One region of the Alteromonas sp. S015 genome, then DNA from elsewhere that is predicted to be linked to it. Evidence: predicted binding sites of a transcription regulator. Region 1 holds the regulator's gene; each other region holds the start of a gene.
What was found. The regulator sigma-54, encoded in region 1, starts transcription at its own class of promoters, with help from an activator protein. The targets are predictions, from matches to a motif close to GTTGGCACGNNNNTNGNNT.

Region 1 (3,186 bases):
AGATTTAAATTCACTTCAGCAGGAAGAAGAAGCAGATGCGCTACTTGATGAATTTAATATTAACCATATACGTAATAGTACGGGGATGAGTTTATCAGGGGGCGAGCGCCGTCGCGTTGAGATTGCCCGTGCCCTGGCCGCAAAACCGCAATTTATTTTGTTAGACGAACCATTTGCTGGTGTTGATCCAATATCAGTTAATGATATAAAGAAGATAATACAACATCTTCGCGATAGGGGTATTGGAATCCTTATCACAGACCATAACGTACGAGAGACATTGGATGTTTGTGAAAAAGCGTACATTGTGAGTCATGGCGAGCTTATTGCGCAGGGAACCGCGGAACAGGTTTTAAGTAATCAAAAAGTAAGGGATGTATACCTAGGCGAACAATTCAGGCTATAGTTAGTGTAACTGAATTGTCATTTTTCAGTTTCGCTCCGGTATATTCAATTTAGAGCATTAAAATAAGACGTAGATGAAACCATCTTTACAGCTAAAATTTAGCCAACAACTTACCATGACGCCACAGCTTCAGCAGGCCATTAAACTGCTGCAGCTTTCTACACTTGATCTTCAACAGGAAATTCAAGAAGCGCTCGACTCTAATCCACTATTAGAAATTGAAGAAGGTAACGACGAGCCACAGTTAGAAAAGAACAATATCGATAATGACGACGGGGGTTCTGAGGCCACTGCTTCTGCATCTAGTGACACGCTAGAAGCGGGTGATGCATTAGAAAAAAACGATCTTCCCGATGAGCTGCCTATCGACAGCACATGGGATGAATACTACTCCGCTTCATCTTCTCCCGCTCCGGGTCCATCTAATGACGACGAGCAGATCTTCCAAGGTGAGACTACTGAAGATATTCAAGAGCACCTATTGTGGCAAATGCGCCTTACTCATTTCTCGGATACCGATCGCGCTATCGCTACAGCAATCATCGACTCTATCGACGAGTCAGGTTATTTAACCGTTACCCTTGATGAAATTTTAGAAGCGGTTAACGATGATGATATGGAAGAGCCGATTGAAATGGACGAAATAGAATGTGTGCTTAAGCGCATTCAGATGTTCGACCCTATTGGTTCTGGCTCACGCTCTCCACAAGAATGTTTAATGGTGCAATTGCGCCAGTTTTCAGAAGACACACCGTGGCTTGCTGAAGCGAAACAACTGATTGAAGAATACTCTGACTTACTGAGCAGTAAAGACTATCGTACGCTTATGCGTAAAAGCCGATTAAAAGAAGATCAGCTGCGCGAGGCAATGCGTTTACTGCAAACCTTGAATCCTCGTCCAGGTAGTGCTTTAGTTACTAAAGAGCCTGAGTATGTTATTCCTGATGTATCAGTGACCAAAAAGAATGGCCGTTGGGTGGTTGAGCTGAACCCTGACAGTCTGCCTAAACTAAGTGTTAACCAACAGTACGCAGCCATGAGTCGCCGTGCCAAGAATAGTAGCGACTCACAATTCATCCGCTCACACATGCAAGAGGCCAAGTGGTTCATAAAGAGCCTTGAATCTCGCAATGATACATTGATGAAGGTTGCAAACTGTATTGTGCAGCAACAAATGGGCTTTTTTGAGCACGGTCCGGAAATGATGAAACCAATGGTGCTAAATGATGTCGCAGAAATGGTAGATATGCACGAATCGACTATTTCGCGAGTAACAACGCAGAAGTACATGCACACGCCACGTGGAATCTTCGAATTGAAATATTTCTTCTCAAGTCACGTTGCAACTGAGTCTGGTGGTGAATGCTCGTCTACAGCGATTCGAGCATTGATCAAAAAATTAGTGGCCGCTGAAAAGCCCAGCAAGCCGCTAAGCGATAGCAAGATTGCTTCATTGTTGGCCGAACAAGGCATTAAGGTTGCCCGGCGAACAATAGCAAAGTACCGGGAATCTTTATCGATTCCGCCGTCGAACCAACGCAAAAGCCTTATCTAAACGGGCTTAATAATATAAGGAAGACGAAATATGCAAATCAACCTTACTGGTCATCATGTCGAAATCACCGACTCTTTGCGTAATTATGTCGATACGAAGTTCAGCAAACTTGAACGTCACTTTGATCACATTTCTAATGTGCATGTCATCCTGAACGTTGAAAAATTAAATCAAAAAGCCGAAGCGACCGTTCATTTAAGTGGCGCTGAAGTATTCGCATCCTCAGAAAATACAGACATGTATGCGGCGATTGACAGCATGGTTGATAAACTCGACCGGCAGGTAATCAAGCATAAGGAAAAACTGAAAAAACACTAGTAGTCAATTAAGCATGGATATACAAGCCATCGTAAGTCTGGACCGCACCGAGTGTGCGGTTCAGTGTAACAGTAAAAAGCGAATTCTTGAGATCATCGCTGATATCGCTGCCAAGCAAAACGAAAACATTGACCAAGCAACGGTACTCAACAGTTTGATGGCTCGAGAGCGTATGGGTAGCACAGGCATCGGCAATGGTATCGCCCTGCCCCATGGCCGCTTAGCAGGCCTTGAGAAAGTGATAGCAATTGTTGTAACCAGCACGCCTGCTATTGACTTTGACGCCCTTGACGAAAAACCCGTAGACATATTTTTTGCACTACTCGTTCCCGAGGAGCAAACCGAAGGACACCTTCAAACGCTAGCCACAGTGGCAGGCAAACTGAGCGACAAAGAAACGATCAAAGCGATACGTCGCGCAACAACTAGCGACGATATACTTTCTGCATTAAGTTAACCATTAAGCGTCTTTTCATCGTTAAGTAGGCGCCTAATTCAACAACGCGTATATGATTGAACCAGAATATAGGGAGAAGTTAGGTGAAGCTGATTATAATCAGTGGTCGTTCGGGATCTGGTAAATCTGTCGCACTTCGCGCTTTGGAAGATTTAGGTTATTACTGCGTTGACAATATTCCGGTAAACTTACTTCCTACACTGACTCATACCGTTGTGGATGAATATGATCAGGTAGCGGTGAGCATTGATGTAAGAAACTTACCCAAAAACCCAGACGACTTGGTAGAAATTCTAGACTACCTACCTTCTTCGTGGTCCATGACAATTGTTTATATTGATGCAAGCGATGATGTATTGGTTAAGCGTTTTAGCGAAACTCGCCGCCTTCACCCTCTAGCGAAGCTCAATAAATCTTTATCAGAAGCCATCAAAGCCGAATCTGCTCTAC
Region 2 (3,186 bases), on a different contig from region 1:
CCAAGACCTGTGATAGCAATGATGTCGCCAGCATGCGCAGATTCAACTTCGTGACGAGCAAGACCAAGGTAGCCATATACAAGGCCAACTTTACCATTGCGCTTTTCGCCATCAGCAGTAACAACCGTTACTTGTTGGTTTGGCTTCACAGAGCCACGCTTAACACGACCTACACCGATTACGCCCACGTATGAGTTGTAATCAAGCTGAGAAATCTGCATTTGGAAAGGACCGTCTACGTCTGCATCAGGTGCAGAAACTTGCTCGACGATAGTTTCAAATAGCGCATTCATGTCTTCTTGCGGCTCGTCAGCATCGTGTGACGCCCAGCCATTAAGTGCAGAAGCGTAAACAACTTGGAAATCTAGCTGTTCGTCAGTCGCACCTAGGTTGTCGAAAAGGTCAAATACTTGGTCCATAACCCAATCTGGGCGAGCACCTGGCTTGTCGATTTTATTGATAACAACGATTGGCTTTAGACCTTGAGCGAATGCCTTTTGCGTAACAAAGCGCGTTTGTGGCATTGGGCCTTCTTGTGCATCTACAAGTAGAAGTACAGAGTCGGCCATTGACATGACACGCTCTACTTCACCACCGAAGTCAGCGTGCCCTGGAGTGTCTACGATGTTGATGCGGTAGTCATTCCAGTTAATCGCTGTGTTCTTAGCTAGGATGGTAATGCCACGTTCTTTCTCGATGTCGTTCGAGTCCATTACGCGCTCTTCTTGCTCGCCTCGAGATTCAAGGGTGCCAGACTGCTGTAACAGTTTGTCTACCAGGGTGGTTTTACCGTGGTCAACGTGGGCGATGATTGCGATGTTACGCAATTTACTAATATCAGTGGTATTCATGCTTATATAGAGCCTGTGTAAATCGATGCCGACTTATTTCGGAAATCGAATAAGTCTGCATTAGATTTGTTGCAAAAAAATGCAGATAGAAAAATTTGCGCGGATTGTACAGAAAAACCACGACGTTTGCGCATCTTTTTTTTGATAGAAACGAGTTTTATTGCTTTTCGAAAACCAGACCAATAAATGACCACGCACTTTTGCACTGAATTGATCATATTAAGTGGCTATACACTAAAAAGTAATCTAGGCTGATTGACGTACAAATGAGCACAAAACGCCATATTGGTGCAGCGATGCACCAATATGGCGCATTTTAATTCAAACGGAAGTGATAGATGCCCGTCTATGCCATAAAAATCGGTGTACATATAGATGGCATGATAATCGCTTTCACTTTTGCCACTGTTGGAGTGAAGCTGATCATTCCGCATTTTTACATTAAACCTGGAGGACACGATGTCAGTAGAAAAGGCATTAGAGCTGATTAAAGAAAGTGAAGCGAAGTTTGTAGATTTACGTTTTACCGATACAAAAGGTAAGGAACAACACGTATCTATCCCTGCGAGCGTTGTTGATGAAGAGTTTTTCGAAGAAGGTAAAATGTTCGATGGTTCTTCAATCGCTGGCTGGAAAGGCATCAATGAATCAGACATGGTGCTTCTTCCAGACGCAACAAGCTGCGTTGTTGACCCTTTCGCTGAAGAAACACAAGTAAACATTCGTTGTGACATTGTTGAACCTTCTACAATGGAAGGTTATGAGCGTGATCCACGTTCAGTTGCTCGCCGTGCAGAAGAATTCCTAAAATCAACTGGCATCGGTGACACATGTTTCTTTGGCCCAGAGCCAGAGTTTTTCCTTTTCGACGACGTTCGCTTCCACACTGACATGGCGGGTTCTTTCTACAAGATTGACTCTTCTGAAGCAAAATGGAACTCTGGCGAAGAGTTTGAAGGCGGCAACATGGCACACCGCCCTGGCGTTAAAGGCGGTTACTTCCCAGTACCACCAGTAGATTCTGCTCACGATATCCGTGCTGCAATGTGCCTAGTTATGGAAGAGATGGGCCTTGTTATCGAAGCTCACCACCACGAAGTAGCAACTGCTGGCCAAAACGAAATTGCTTGCGAATTCAACACGCTAGTTAAGAAAGCTGACGAAATCCAAGTTTACAAGTATGTTGTTCACAACGTTGCACACGCATACGGTCAAACAGCTACCTTTATGCCTAAGCCGCTTGTTGGCGATAACGGTTCTGGTATGCACTGTCACCAATCTATCTCTAAAGATGGCGTAAACATCTTTGCAGGTGACAAGTACGCTGGCCTTTCTGAGGAAGCACTTTATTACATCGGTGGTATTATCAAGCACGCGCGTGCAATCAACGCCTTTGCTAACGCTTCAACTAACTCATACAAGCGTCTAGTTCCTGGATTCGAAGCTCCGGTAATGCTTGCATACTCTGCACGTAACCGTTCTGCGTCTATTCGTATTCCTCACGTAACTAGCGATAAAGCACGTCGTATCGAAGTTCGTTTCCCTGACCCAACAGCTAACCCATACCTAGCGTTCACCGCTATGCTTATGGCGGGTATCGACGGTATTAAGAACAAGATCCACCCTGGCGATTCAATGGATAAAGACTTGTACGACTTACCGCCAGAAGAAGCTGCTGAAATCCCAACAGTTGCAAGCTCGCTAGAAATGGCGCTTGAAGCTCTTGATAACGACCGTGACTTCCTTAAAGCAGGTGGCGTTATGACTGACGACATGATTGATGCATACATCGACCTTAAATCTGAGGAAGTAACCAAACTTAACATGACTACTCACCCAGTTGAGTTCGACATGTACTACAGCGTGTAAATTCGCACTGTATAGCAATTTATACTAAAGCCCGCTCTGCGGGCTTTTTTTATGCGCGCTTATTATCTACTATGCATTTATGCCTATGCGACAACGTACTATTCAAAAGTGCATCGCCAATTCAATGAGCTAACCACAAACCTCGGTTTAATGTGGCCGCACTCAATCAGCGATAGGCTAAACATAAGAAGTGAGCAAGAGAGTAAGTTAGCCAACCAAAACCACATTGATTAGGTAACGACACGTGAAAAACATGAAGCTAAACATTTGCTTAATTTCAGTGCTAATGAGCGGCGCCTTCGGATTAACTCCTCTACACGCTGCTTTGCTTAGTCAAGATGCTAACGCCTCCGCTGCTGCAACGTCTTCTTCACCAATGACAATATACAAAGTGGTTGGAAAAGATGGGTCTGTGACTTACACCGACAAACCGCAGCAAAATTCAGAACCACTAGCGTTCGATGTA
Region 3 (3,186 bases), on a different contig from region 1:
CACTTTTTGCACGTCACCAAGTTCATAGCCACTTTCGTCACCTAAAACAATAACTGACAAGGTTGAAGCTAAGCCAAAGCTGGCTGCAATTGCAAACGAACGACGGGCAAACGCAATATGCTTGTGGTTTAGTAGATAGTAGCTAGAGATTGCCAACACAAACATGGCGCCGGTCACGTAACCGGCTGAAACCGTATGAACGAACTTAACCTGTGCTACAGGGTTAAAAATAACGTCAGCGAAGCTGGTCATTTCCATACGCATAGCTTCAAAGTTAAATTCAGCGCCTACAGGGTACTGCATCCAGCCATTAGCGATTAGGATCCAAAGCGCTGAGAAGTTAGAACCAATGGCAACTAACCAAGTAGCCATAAGGTGCTTCACCTTAGACATTTTATCCCAGCCAAAGAAGAACAACCCCACAAAGGTAGACTCCAAGAAGAAGGCCATAAGCCCTTCAATAGCCAAAGGCGCGCCAAAGATATCGCCGACATAGTGGGAATAGTATGACCAGTTCATGCCGAACTGGAATTCCATGGTTAAGCCTGTGGCGACCCCAATGGCAAAGTTAATACCAAACAGCTTTCCCCAAAACTGGGTCATTTGCTTGTATATCTCTTTACCTGTCATCACATAGACCGACTCCATGATGGCAAGTAGAAAGCTTAGCCCTAGTGTTAAGGGTACAAAAATAAAGTGGAACATCGCAGTTAATGCAAATTGCCACCGCGATAGTTCTACTAACGTATCGCTCATGGGTTATCTCCCTCGTCTCTTTTGCGCGGTAAGCGCTTGACCTTAAATAAATTTATTGGTTATTCAGTGGTTATCACATGAATATTCAACACAGCTAGAGCATGGTTTGTGCCATACATCACTTTTCTCGTTAATCTGAACTAACAACTGATGAATGACAGTCTATTCGTACTGTGCAGGACAATTATTCCATGGCGAAAAGTTGCGCACTTTGATCCATCGCAAGGATCTAACATCAAGCTTGCGCCAATTTTGTCATTATAAGTGACAGAATTGACACAAATAAAAAGAAGACGGGAACGTCGTAGTGTGGTTTAAAATGGTTGAGAATAGAGCTTTCGCTTCAGCTGATAAAACATTAACTTAAGTTACTGCGGCGAATAGGTCAGCGTAAACGCGCCGCGCAATTCACCAAGTTCGAACCCAGTGGCCTCATCCTTAGGATAATGTTTTAATATGGTTTCTTTTACTGAAGGTGCAACTTGGGCGCCGTGGCACGCCATGCAAACTTGACCTTGTTGAATAGCCATCATGTACCGGAACTCGCCACTGTCACTGTCATACTTATAGGTATCCATAGGCGTAGACGGCGGCTTACCCTCTAGCTTAGTCTTTTCCAATAGAGAAGAGAAAAGCGTTAGCTGCTCGCGCTCCCACTCGTCTGGCGCATTATTCGGGTTTCTCACTTTTAGCGCAGTACGCCCTACTTCCCACCCATGTTGGCTAAGCCCCTCGGCGATAGGCTCGGCGGCCAACTGACACTCTTCAACACCCGCTTCCAAACCGCCAGACTGAATTGCCTGTTTTAGCCTAGATTTAAGCGCTCCACCAAGGGCTTTAGCGTGAACTCTTGCCTGCTGCACTTTTGCGTGCACGTCGCTGTCTGTTGGCTCATTGTTTTGTGCATTAGCGAGAGGGCACCCGGCGCTCACGGCTAACCCCAACGCAATTAAAAAGATGCGTTTTTTCATTGTGTAACTCTCCTATTGACGGACGTATTGTCACTCAGGCATTGTGATTCAACTGAAACAATCAACAAGCTCTATGCCAATATGTTAAGTTGGCAAGATAAAAGTAGCATTAACTAATACGCTGACAATGAACATATCAATTGTACAAGCAATGATAGATGCAATAGACAAGCCCGCTATTTTCATCAATCAAAACTACATTATTGAGGCAGTCAATGCGCCTTACAGAGATACTTACCCTATCGATATCAAGCTCGGTTATAGCACCTGTTATCAGATATCTCATCGAAACAATAAACCCTGCGACCAATGCGGCGAGCAGTGCCCTATGCAGGAAAGTAAAAAGTCGGGCCGGGCAGCAAGCGTGGTGCATATCCATACCACCAGCGAGGGCCAAAGCTACTGCGACATTCTAATGCGGCCTATCTTCGACGGTCACGGGGATTTAATAGGTTTCCTGGAGATCCTAGATAAGCTTGCCTTTGCATCGAACCGCCCCTCTGCTGGAAAAATGATTGGCGAGTCAGAAGCATTTAAAACAATGCTGAATAAAATTAACCGCGCTGCGAACTCAGATATATCCGTTTTACTGTTTGGCGAAACCGGAACCGGGAAAGAACTGGTGTCTCAGGCTCTGCACTCAAGTAGCCATCGGGCTGAAAAACCGTTCGTTGTGATTGAATGTACCGGATTGTCTGATGCGTTGCTTGAAAGTGAGTTATTTGGCTATGAAAAAGGCGCGTTTACCGGCGCGACCACTAATAAAAAAGGGCTAGTAGAGGCGGCTGAGGGTGGCACCTTATTTTTTGACGAAGTAGGCGATATTCCCCTTGCCATGCAGGTGAAGCTGCTAAGGCTTTTTGAAACCCAAACTTACCGCCCTGTGGGAAGCGTAGTTTCGAAGAAGGCCAACTTCCGATTGGTGTGTGCATCGCATAAAAATTTAAAGCAAATGGTAGAAAAGGGGAAATTCAGGCGTGACCTTTACTATCGAATAGCTGGCTTCCCTATCAACCTTCCGTCCTTACGAGAGAGAAAGTCAGATATTGCGCTGATTGCAGCGCATTTTTTAGCCCAGTCCCACGAGAAAAAGCGTTTCCATAAAAAAGCCCTCGAAAAATTAAGCAGCTACGCCTTTCCGGGCAATATTCGCGAGTTGCGCAATATCGTTGATCAAGCAGTATTACTTGCCGATGAGACCGTGATCTACGAGTCGGACCTCCCCGTGTTAGACGAGTTCATCGGCGAGGATAACGCTTCAATGGAGGGTAGAAATGATCAATACCCACTAACAACAAGCGAATTTAATCTTGGCAAGGATATTATGACTCTCGACGAGGTAGAAGATGCTTATCTTGCTCAGGTAACAAGCACCTTTAAAGGCGATATAAACAGCCTCGCGGACGCATTAGGCGTAAGTACCCGCACGCTTTACCGAAAACTAAAAAAGGCCGATGTT
Region 4 (3,186 bases), 210 kb from region 1:
ACTCCGCTGACGCTCCCTTCCTTCGTTCCATTTTTCGCTGCACATCCTGTTACAGCTTTGCTAATCCGTTAGCATGTCCCTCTTTCGTCCCTGGTTTGCTCGTCCATGTAAACTAGAAGTTCCTTGATGGCAACCCTGCCGTTGGCTTCATGCCTCTAGCTCCTTGCTAGCTTTAGTCCCTTTATCCCTGCAACGTCCTATACGTGATGTCCTATCTCGTCTCTCGTCCATGAATTCCCTTATTCCCTATCAAATCCGTTTTCAACGTCCGTTTAATGCAGAATCCTATCTGCTTTCCCTTCCCTTCACTCACTGCCTTGTGAGAGTCTCATCCTTAAGTTGTCCTAACTTATTCCGTTGATGATTCCTTACTCAATCCGTGACTCGTCGTGTTTCCTTGTGACATGTTCATAGTATCCCTTCCAATTATTACCGCCATATTGAATTACAGAGATTTAAGAAAAATTTTTGTACGACTTTTGACTAAATAAAAAAACTTCAATGTAATCAACAGCTTTATACTTTAGTATAAATTCTTCTTTCACGATTTAAGTAAGATCACTCACAGCGTTTGTAGGAAATGTCTTACAAACGCTATGGTAAATTTGGTGCAGAGGTTGGAATTACTTATGGTGGGGTTTTAATAAAGCTGTCTCATCGAAAAAAGCATCATTTCATCCTAAACATTACGTCGCCGTTCACATGAGAAAGGCTGAGTTGCCCCACAACCTGATAATTGTCATCGTTAAAGAAAGCACGATGTTTTTCTATAGTCACAAATACTGAAACGCCTTCGCTTTTTGCATCCTCTTCTACCACGCTATCAACAGCACCTAGCAATACATGCCCTAGCCCATGATGTTGATAATCAGGATGAACCGCGATGAAACTTAGCATGTGGAAATTGTCGGCGGGTACTAATGAGCGTACTTTTTCTTCTTTTTCTAACATTTGCTTGGTGCCAAACAGGCCTGCTGTCAAAAGCATTCGCAATCTCCAGTGCCAGTAACGCCCTGAACCAAATGCCGCATCAGGCGCGGTTAAACATGCAACGGCGATAAGCCTGTCATCATCAAATAAGCCAATCATGGGCTGCTCCGCTACCCAAAATGCGTTGAGCTCTTCGCGGATGGCCGATCTTAGACGGCTTTCATATCCTTCTTTTTCTGCTTGGAAAATATCAATAAATAAAGGGTCGTCTACGTACGCATTGTATAGAATGGAGGCGGCAACTTTGAGATCATCTACACACAGATAGATGGCTTTAACCGTGTCATGCAGCGGGGCTATTGCATTGTTAATGGTATCAGTATTCATGAGGGGCTCCTTGTACGCAAAGTTTTCGGTTTCTTTTGCCCATCTAAACAATACGGGCAAAGTGGACGTTAGCGCACAACTTTTACCATTGCGCCAACAACCCACTTAAACTGTATAAACTTTAGCCTACGCGAAAAGCCCCGACTTGTTAACTTTTTATTAACACGTTGGATATTACAGTAATTTCAACATCCGTCGTAAATTACCAATAAAAGGCTTAATTAGTGCATCAAACTATAAGCGCTGTCACCCCAACCTATCAAATTACCGTTTCTGAAAACTAAAGGTGTGCACTCGTCCTTTGTGGTAATACCGTCACCCATGGTTTTTTGAGTACGGTAATAAAGTACGCGATATGTTCCATCTTGCTTCTCGAACAGTTCGTTGAAATCCGCTACGCCCATTTTTCTTAGCACACTTTCGTAACTTTTCCCTGTTTCAAGATTCGCTATATGTTTACGATTGTTAAACTCTCTATCTTCCCAATCAGCACTGTAGTGACTGTCCGATCCACCACCTACTGATACGACACAGCCAGAAAGTAAAACTGAAGATGCCAAAGCTACAGAAAGAAGAACCGTTTTCATGTGAATTCCTTATTTATGTTGTTTTTATTTGATACTACGCCTACTTTGTGAACCAACACTGAATAGACATTAATATACTCATATTATTCGTGCAAAAACCACTACGCTTGTTAGTGATAACGTAATTTATGACTGATTAAACAAGAATAGGGCCAAAAAATTAAACCATTGATTTTTATATCTATTTTTATTTTTTCTTTTCCCGTTAACTTTTAGGTATAGTGAAATGAGTTATTTTTTAGTGAAATTGACTACATATACAAGCTACACTGAGGCGATTCTCAACCTTGAACCATTTTCGTATTATGAGTAATTCTAACTTACAGCAACTTCACTTATTGTGTGTTCAAATGCACAAACAAGGTAAAACGCCGTCAGTGGCCATTCTACGTGCCAAAGCGCCCTTTAAAGTATCAGTAACCGAAGCCATTGAAGCGCTCAAGCGGTTTCACGCACATAAGCCTAAGTTAGATGTACCTAACGAAGAAAACGTATTACAACAAAACCACGCCACCACAACAGAGCAGTCAAACAATTTGAACACACGGGTCGACGTTTTGGAAAAAGAAGTAGCAGCTCTTAAACAAGCACTACATCAAATTATTAGCGCTCAATAGCTTAGCGTTTTGCAAACCGGTAATTTTAGGCCTGATTAACGCCATTTAAAGTGATATTGTCATATAGTGGGTGTAAGTTGCTCAAGAAAAGCCGAAAGGGAAGGCGCAAGGATTTGAGTAGGTTCTCTGCCTACCTGCTCTAGTGCAACTTCGCCACTTTCGTTAACAACGGTTAGAACAAAATCTTCTTCGTCGGTTAACCCAAAAAACAATGTTGGCCTTTGCTTGAGTCTTTGCTTCATCAACAAGTGCCCAATTAAGTTTTGCTGTAATCGCTCGAAATCTTCGTTATTAAAAACTTGAAGTAATTCACAACGACCTTGCGGAGCAGTAGCCTTTAAATTATCGCTGTAGTAACGAGTAAAATACTCGCAGTAGTCTGGGTTTAGCTTTAGCGATAGCGCCTCTTCAACATTATTGAAAGACTGCCGAGGCGATTGAAGCGTTGGAGACCATCTAACCAGATCACCATCTTGCGCCGACATTTCATAGCACGGCGAGGGCCACTCGCTATCATATGCAATCTTTAACCCTTCCCCCTTGGTGTGTTCGACATAAGATGATACAAATTTATCTAATTGTGCGGAAATTGTTAGAGCCATTATGACGTTACCTGCGTATTTTTGGGGTACACTATACAACTAAACGGTTAAGTCAATACACGG

Region 2: glnA (glutamate--ammonia ligase) is a predicted target of sigma-54. The motif match lies at 1,226-1,244, and genes of this name have one in related genera.
Region 3: V7R42_RS08130 (Tll0287-like domain-containing protein) is a predicted target of sigma-54. The motif match lies at 1,790-1,808, and genes of this name have one in related genera.
Region 4: V7R42_RS06185 (DUF3192 domain-containing protein) is a predicted target of sigma-54. The motif match lies at 2,043-2,061, and genes of this name have one in related genera.

Annotation. Positions count from the first base shown of each region.
Region 1 covers NZ_JAZETO010000002.1:281,489-284,674, reverse strand. Annotated here, with positions in the region: gene lptB (LPS export ABC transporter ATP-binding protein) at 1-406, shown strand, start outside; gene V7R42_RS05300 (RNA polymerase factor sigma-54) at 480-1,961, shown strand; gene hpf (ribosome hibernation promoting factor) at 1,992-2,279, shown strand; gene ptsN (PTS IIA-like nitrogen regulatory protein PtsN) at 2,293-2,736, shown strand; gene rapZ (RNase adapter RapZ) at 2,820-3,186, shown strand, end outside.
Region 2 covers NZ_JAZETO010000004.1:308,440-311,625, forward strand. Annotated here, with positions in the region: gene typA (translational GTPase TypA) at 1-851, opposite strand, end outside; gene glnA (glutamate--ammonia ligase) at 1,311-2,720, shown strand; gene V7R42_RS10040 (DUF4124 domain-containing protein) at 2,965-3,186, shown strand, end outside.
Region 3 covers NZ_JAZETO010000003.1:375,201-378,386, reverse strand. Annotated here, with positions in the region: gene V7R42_RS08135 (cytochrome ubiquinol oxidase subunit I) at 1-756, opposite strand, end outside; gene V7R42_RS08130 (Tll0287-like domain-containing protein) at 1,125-1,727, opposite strand; gene V7R42_RS08125 (sigma-54 interaction domain-containing protein) at 1,879-3,186, shown strand, end outside.
Region 4 covers NZ_JAZETO010000002.1:494,364-497,549, reverse strand. Annotated here, with positions in the region: gene V7R42_RS06190 (GNAT family N-acetyltransferase) at 670-1,317, opposite strand; gene V7R42_RS06185 (DUF3192 domain-containing protein) at 1,539-1,904, opposite strand; gene V7R42_RS06180 (hypothetical protein) at 2,210-2,521, shown strand; gene syd (SecY-interacting protein) at 2,581-3,123, opposite strand.